Niabella yanshanensis: one gene and its partner. The protein of the gene in region 1 binds, or shares a complex with, the protein of each later gene. Links are inferred from orthologs where the notes say so. Each region holds a gene or a part of one and is shown on either strand. Other genes may lie near its edges.

Region 1 (3,983 bases):
CACCCCAGGTGAGGAAACATTGATCTGTTAATCCAGAAAAAAAACAGTCTGCACAGGAAAAACAGGAACATTACCGTTGTAAACCGGTAAAGGACAACTGCATAGTAGTTAGTTTTGTACGTTTTCATAGCAAAAAAGAGCGCAAATTTAATAATATGATAATACTAGTTTAATAAGGCTTGCTTAAAATTTCCTTAAACTACCGGGAATATCTGCCGGCGCATGATTCAATTGGCAAATGACAATCGCTTATCATAAAAGTAGTTAAGATGGCCTGGCCTCTGTATGCCGGGCAATTTTCGTATCTTTGCAGCCCTGTCAAATTGTCTGTATGTTTAATACAAGCATTGTTTTTGACAAGAATATTTCTTTAAAAGATTTTAATTATTAATATATTATCATGTTTGGTTTCCTATCAAAAATTTTCGGGGGCAGTAAGTCAGAGAAAGACACTAAAAAACTTCAGCCGGTTATTGAAAAAGTAAACAGCTTTTTTAGTCAGTACCAGTCTTTAAGCAATGATGAGCTTCGTTATAAAACGCAGGAGTTCAGACAAAGAATTAAGGAACGTCTCAATAAAATTGACGAAGAAATCAATACCCTGAATGCCAGTGCAGAAGCATTGTCTCACGAAGCATTACAGGAAAAGGATAATATATACAAACAGGTAGACGACCTCAAAAAAAATCGGGATAAAGAAATCGAAGCGGTACTTGAGGAAATAATGCCGGAGGCCTTTGCAGTAATGAAGGAAACAGCGCGAAGGTTTAAAGAAAATGAAAAAGTGGTAGCCAAAGCTACTGATCTTGATCGTGAATTAAGCGTAAAGAGCGAGTACATTACTATTGATGGCGATAATGCCATATTTAATAACAGCTGGACTGCAGCCGGCAACACCGTAAACTGGAACATGGTACATTACGATGTACAGTTAATAGGGGGCGCTGTTTTACATAGCGGTAAAATTGCCGAGATGGCTACAGGTGAAGGTAAAACGCTGGTATCTACCCTGCCCGCCTACCTGAATGCCCTGGCCGGGGAAGGTGTACATATTGTAACGGTGAACGATTACCTGGCACGTCGGGACCAGGAATGGAACGGCCCTATTTTCGAATGGCTCGGTCTGAGAGTAGATTGTATTGATAAGCACCAGCCTAATACCGCAGCCCGGAGAAATGCATACCTCGCAGATATCACATATGGTACCAATAACGAGTTTGGTTTCGATTACCTGCGTGACAACATGGTGCATACCGCCGATGAAATGGTACAGCGTAAGCACCATTATGCCATGGTAGATGAGGTAGATAGTGTTTTAATTGATGATGCACGTACACCATTGATCATAAGCGGGCCTGTTGACAAAGCAGACGACCAGCAATATCATATTCATAAACCACGTGTACAGCAATTATTTATTGAGCAGGAGCGTATCGTAAGAAACGCTTTAAATGAGGCGAAGAAGTTAATTGAAAAAGGTGAAGATGATCCCAAAACAGGAGGGCTTCATTTGTTCCGTGCGTTCAGGGGCTTACCTAAGTACAATCCGCTTATTAAGTTCTTAAGTGAACCCGGCATCAAAGTAAAACTTCAAAAAGCAGAAAATTACTACCTGCAGGATCAGGAGCGTAATATGCATATCATTGATTCAGAATTATTGTTCAGAATCGATGAGAAAAACAAATCGGTAGATCTCACCGAGAAAGGCCTGGGAACTATTACCCGCTCAGGAGAAGATCCCGATTTTTTTGTGCTCCCGGACATCAGCGTAAGCCTTGCTGACATAGAAAAAAGTGATGTACCGGCCGAAGAAAAATTAAGACAGAAGGAACATATTCTTAATGATTATTCACAGAAAGCTGACCGTATCCACTCGGTACAACAATTACTGAAAGCCTATGCCCTGTTTGAAAAAGATGTAGAGTATGTGGTAATTGACGGGGCTATCAAAATTGTAGACGAACAAACAGGCCGTATTATGGATGGCCGCCGTTACAGCGATGGCTTACACCAGGCACTGGAAGCCAAGGAGAATGTGAAAATTGAGGCGGCTACGCAAACTTATGCAACGGTTACGCTTCAAAACTTTTTCCGTATGTATCACAAACTAGGTGGTATGACGGGTACTGCCGAAACAGAAGCTGCAGAGCTTTGGAGTATTTATAAACTGGATGTAGTAAACATTCCTACCAATGTTCCTATCATTAGAGATGACAAACAGGATCTGGTTTATAAAACCAAGCGTGAGAAATACAAGGCCGTAATCGATGAAATTGAAGTATTGAGAAACGCGGGTCGCCCGGTACTGGTAGGTACTACTTCTGTTGAGATAAGTGAGCTCTTGGGGCGCATGCTGCAACAAAAGAAAATCCCGCACAATGTATTAAACGCCAAACAACATGCCCGTGAAGCCAGCGTTGTTGCTGAAGCAGGATTGGCAGGCGCAGTAACCATTGCCACCAACATGGCGGGTCGGGGTACCGATATCAAACTGGGCCCAGGTGTAAAAGAAGCAGGCGGTTTAGCCATTATTGGTACAGAGCGGCACGAAAGCCGCCGCGTTGACAGACAGCTTCGTGGTCGTGCCGGTCGCCAGGGAGACCCGGGTAGTTCGCAGTTTTATGTATCGCTTGAGGATGACCTGATGCGTATGTTTGGTAGTGACCGTATTGCGGGCATGATGGACAAACTTGGTTACAAAGAAGGCGATGTCATTCAGCACAGTATGATCAGCAACTCTATTCAGCGTGCGCAGAAGAAAGTGGAAGAAAATAACTTTGGTATCCGTAAGAGATTGCTGGAGTATGATGATGTGATGAACAAACAGAGAAATGCTGTTTACGAAAAAAGAAATCATGCTTTGTTTGGAGAGCGCCTTTCACTGGATATTGACAGCGCCTTCTCAATAGTAGCAGAAAGCGTGGTTAATTCTTTTAAAGAGCAGGACGATTACGAAGGGTTTAAGCTGGCATGTATTGTAAACTTTGGTATGGATACCGCTATCACCGCTGATGAGTTTAACGCTACTTCGGAAAACAAACTGATTGATAAATTATACGAAGAAGCTACACAACGTTACAACCGGCATACAGAAGCGATTGGCCAGAAAGCAATACCCGTATTTAAGAATATTCGGGCAACGCAAGGCCCTCATATCGAAAACGTGGTGGTACCATTTACAGATGGCCGCAAAGGCATCAACGTTCTCGCACCTTTAGATAAAACGGTTGAAACCAACGGACAGGCACTTGTGGCTAACATGGAAAAATCTATTACCCTGGCGGTGATAGATGATGCATGGAAAGAGCATCTGCGTGCAATGGACGATCTGAAGCAAAGCGTACAAACAGCCTACCTGGAGCAAAAAGATCCATTGGTAATTTACAAAGTAGAAGCCTTCCAGTTGTTTAACAACATGACCACTACTTTGAACAAGGATATTATATCCTTCCTTACACAGGCTAATTTACCGGATCAGCAGGAAAGCAATGAGATAAAAGAAGGTCGCCAGGAGAAAACAGACTTAAGTAAATTAAGCGCTAATAAAGATGAGATCGATGCAGCTGGCGATGATTATGCCGCTAATGAAAATGATTATTTCGATCCGTCGGCACCGCCTGTAAAACAAGAGCCTGTGCGCGTTGGGCCTAAAATAGGACGTAATGACCCCTGCCCTTGCGGTAGCGGAAAAAAATTCAAGCAATGCCATGGCAAAGGCGCAGAATAAAATTGCAAAGTCCCTTCACTCCGAAGGGACTTTTTTTATGGAAATCTATTTACTGACGCATCTGTGAATAAACGACTAATGTCTTATGAGAGCCCTGCTGTTACTATTTCTTTTTCCTTTTTTCGGGCAATGCAGGAATTACTGCAGTTCCGGGACGTATCCCACAGCTCACGACACCACTGATACTCTTTTCTGTGTTTTGTCCGCCAGGGCTGCCCGGGCAGCTACCCTGCTTGCACAAACGGCCAGTTATGAT
Region 2 (3,021 bases), 2.9 Mb from region 1 along the record:
ACAGCAGTAAGGAAGTTGAAGCTACTCCACAGGTGCTTGGTATGATCCGCAAGGTGGAGCACATGCTGAAAGTAGAAGAAATCTAATATTTTCCATAGTAAATGTAGAATTTGAAGTGTAAGTGTTATACATTTGCATCCTTAAAATTCTACATTTATCATTTTAAGAAGCGAGCCTCGGCTTTGGGGCGTAAGTTTTAAAAAAGCAAATAATGAAATTACATGAATTAAGACCTGCAAAAGGTTCTACTCACAAGGAAAAAAGAATTGGTCGTGGTGAAGGTAGCGGCTACGGTGGTACCTCAACAAAAGGTAACAAAGGTGGTCAAAGCCGTGCCGGTTACAAAAGCAAAATGGCGCATGAAGGCGGTCAGATGCCTATCCAACGTCGTGTGCCTAAAAGAGGGTTCAAAAATCCTAATAAGATCACTTATAAAGTATTCAACGTAGGTCAGTTTGATCACTATGCTGAGGTTTACGGTTTAACTGATTTTACTTTTGACAGTCTTTATCAAATTGGTGCTGTAGCTAAAACTGATAAAGTTAAAGTTTTGGGTACAGGGGAATTGAAAGGTAAGTTCAGCTTTAAAGTGCACGCAATAAGCGAAAAAGCTAAGTCGATTATTGAGGCAGCCGGCGGAACAATAGAGATTTTAAATTAATTCTGATAAATATATTTGACGCACCAGTCGGGTGCGTCATTTGATTTTGACGGTTGTTTAAGTAAGATGAAACTTCTTCGAAGTTTCTCTTGTCCGCAGGACTCTTCCGGAGACCGGGTATCAATAAAAATTATTCAAGAGAAATCAGGTGAAAAAATTTATACAAACATTAAAGAATATCTGGAGCATTGAAGAGTTAAGGAGTAAGATTCTTTTCACTTTATTGCTTGTAGCTGTTTACAGGTTGGGTGCACATATCACCTTGCCTGGAATCAATCCAATTGCTTTAGAACAACTGAGTAAATCTCAGTCTCAGAACGGGATCCTCGATCTGATCAATACTTTTGCCGGTGGTGCTTTTAATATGGCATCTATTTTTGCGTTAGGTATTATGCCTTACATTACTGCCTCTATTTTCGTGCAGTTGATGACCGTGCTGGTACCCACTTTCCAGAAAATGCAGAAAGAAGGAGAAAGTGGTCGTAAAAAGATCAACCAACTAACGCGTTATATCACTGTATTAGTTACTGTCGTACAGGCTTTCGCTTATGTAGCTTATTTGCGTCAAACCTCAGGACCTGCTATTGTTCCGGGTTTTGGCGCAGCTTACTTTACACTGACAACGGTTGTGGTTTTAACCGCAGGTACTTTGTTCGTGATGTGGTTGGGTGAAAAAATAACTGATAAGGGTTTGGGTAACGGTACCTCCCTTATTATTATGATGGGTATCCTTGCGCGCTTGCCACAGGCCTTTGCACAAGAACTATCTTTCCGTTCAGAGCGTACTGGTGATATCCTTATTTTTATTATAGAGATCGCAGTATACATCGCTATTAACATGGGTTGTATTTTATTGATCCAGGCAGTAAGGAAGGTACCGGTTAACTATGCTAAACAAATTGTCGGTAACAGGCAGTTTGGTGGTGCGCGTCAGTTCTTACCTCTAAAGGTGAACAGCGCGGGTGTAATGCCAATTATCTTCGCTCAGGCTATTTTATTTATCCCTACATTATTTACTTTAGGTAAAAATGGCGGCGATCTGGGACGTATGTTTACAGATCACACGAGTGGCTGGTATATGTTGATTTACTCCGTAGTGGTAATCGGCTTTACTTTCCTTTACACAGCGTTGATCTTTAATCCTAAACAGATATCTGACAATCTAAAGCAGAATAATGGGTTTATCCCGGGTGTAAAACCTGGTCAACCTACTACAGATTACATTGGTAGCATCATGGATAGAATCACCTTCCCGGGAGCAGTAATGCTGGCCTTTATCGGTATTCTTCCCGGTTTGATCCAGTTATTATTTGGTATGACCCAGGCTTTCTCTATGTTCTTTGGTGGTACATCATTGTTGATCATGGTGGGTGTGGTTTTAGATACACTTCAGCAAATCGAAACGCAGTTGATGATGCGCCAGTACGATGGGTTAATGAAAGGTGGTCGTATCCAGGGCAGACAAACCAGCTCTGCTGTACAGATTTAACCAGCACATCCAATTTATTAAAATACAAACCCGGTTTTACCGGGTTTTTTTATGAACTTTGCAGGCTATGATTATTATCAAAACAGATGAACAGGTAGAGCTGATGCGAAAAAGCGCATTAATGGTAAGCCAGACTTTAACTGAAGTGGCAAAAATGCTGAAACCTGGTATCACTACTTTGTCTTTAGATGAGTTTATAGGAGATTACATTAAAGATCATAATGGTGTCCCTTCTTTTTTAAACTATCACGGATATCCCTTCAATTCCTGCATTTCGGTTAACGATGTGGTAGTACATGGATTTCCTAATAAGAATGAATTAAAGGATGGGGATGTGGTTTCTATAGATGTAGGTATCATTCTCAATAAATGGCATGGTGATCATGCCTATACTTTTGTAATAGGCGAAGTAGCTGAAGATATACAACAATTAGTTAGGGTAACCAAGGAATCGCTTTATAAGGGTATTGAAAAAGCGGTTAGCGGTAATTTTATCGGAGACCTGGCTTTTGCCATCCAGGAGCATACGGAGAAAAAACATGGTTATGGCGTAGTAAGGGAATTAGTGGGGCATGGACTTGGACAAAGTATGCATGAAGATCCGCAGGTGCCTAACTACGGCAAGCGGGGTAGCGGTAAGAAGCTAAAGTCCGGAATGGTATTGGCTATTGAGCCGATGATCAATATGGGGAAAAAAGATGTGTTTACTGAATCCGATGGATGGACCATCCGTACAAAAGATGGCAAGCCATCTGTGCATTTTGAACACGACGTATGTGTGAGAAAAGATAAGGCAGATATACTTTCCAATTATGCGCCTATTGAAGAGGCGGAAAGGAATAATCCTAACTTGTTTGTGTGTGGATAATGT

What was found.
Region 2: the proteins of secA (region 1) and secY are in contact, whole or in part, in a crystal structure (PDB 3DIN), measured with the Thermotoga maritima proteins. The link is inferred for Niabella yanshanensis from one-to-one orthologs. Residues at the interface, in WP_004082002.1 of Thermotoga maritima: Glu261, Ala262, Arg263, Lys300, Ala301, Arg302, Thr303, Ile304, Ile305, Leu323, Tyr324, Asp325, Pro326, Val329, Ser330, Tyr333, Ile336, Lys340, Phe345, Val349, Glu363, Phe364, Tyr374, Ser375, Gly376, Gly377, Glu393, Ile395, Thr482, Ser483; in WP_004081795.1 of Thermotoga maritima: Glu108, Gly109, Glu110, Glu111, Ala236, Glu237, Arg238, Arg239, Ile240, Thr241, Ile242, Gln243, Tyr244, Ala245, Arg246, Arg247, Val248, Thr249, Gly250, Arg251, Arg252, Val253, Tyr254, Gly256, Ala257, Ser258, Thr259, Tyr260, Leu261, Pro262.

What each region holds. Positions count from the first base shown.
Region 1 is NZ_CP139960.1:1,868,864-1,872,846, forward strand. What follows is about bases 18-3,927. They hold secA (preprotein translocase subunit SecA), read left to right. Parts: upstream 18-400; coding sequence 401-3,727; downstream 3,728-3,927. Other genes in these bases: U0035_RS07330 (LTA synthase family protein), read right to left, coding at 18-20; U0035_RS07340 (hypothetical protein), read left to right, coding at 3,813-3,927. In the rest of the region: more of U0035_RS07330, read right to left, coding at 1-17; more of U0035_RS07340, read left to right, coding at 3,928-3,983. UniProt on the Escherichia coli protein: Required for protein export, interacts with the SecYEG preprotein conducting channel.
Region 2 is NZ_CP139960.1:4,812,759-4,815,779, forward strand. What follows is about bases 32-2,979. They hold secY (preprotein translocase subunit SecY), read left to right. Parts: upstream 32-809; coding sequence 810-2,150; downstream 2,151-2,979. Other genes in these bases: rpmD (50S ribosomal protein L30), read left to right, coding at 32-86; rplO (50S ribosomal protein L15), read left to right, coding at 212-661; map (type I methionyl aminopeptidase), read left to right, coding at 2,218-2,979. In the rest of the region: more of rpmD, read left to right, coding at 1-31; more of map, read left to right, coding at 2,980-3,018. UniProt on the Escherichia coli protein: The central subunit of the protein translocation channel SecYEG. Consists of two halves formed by TMs 1-5 and 6-10.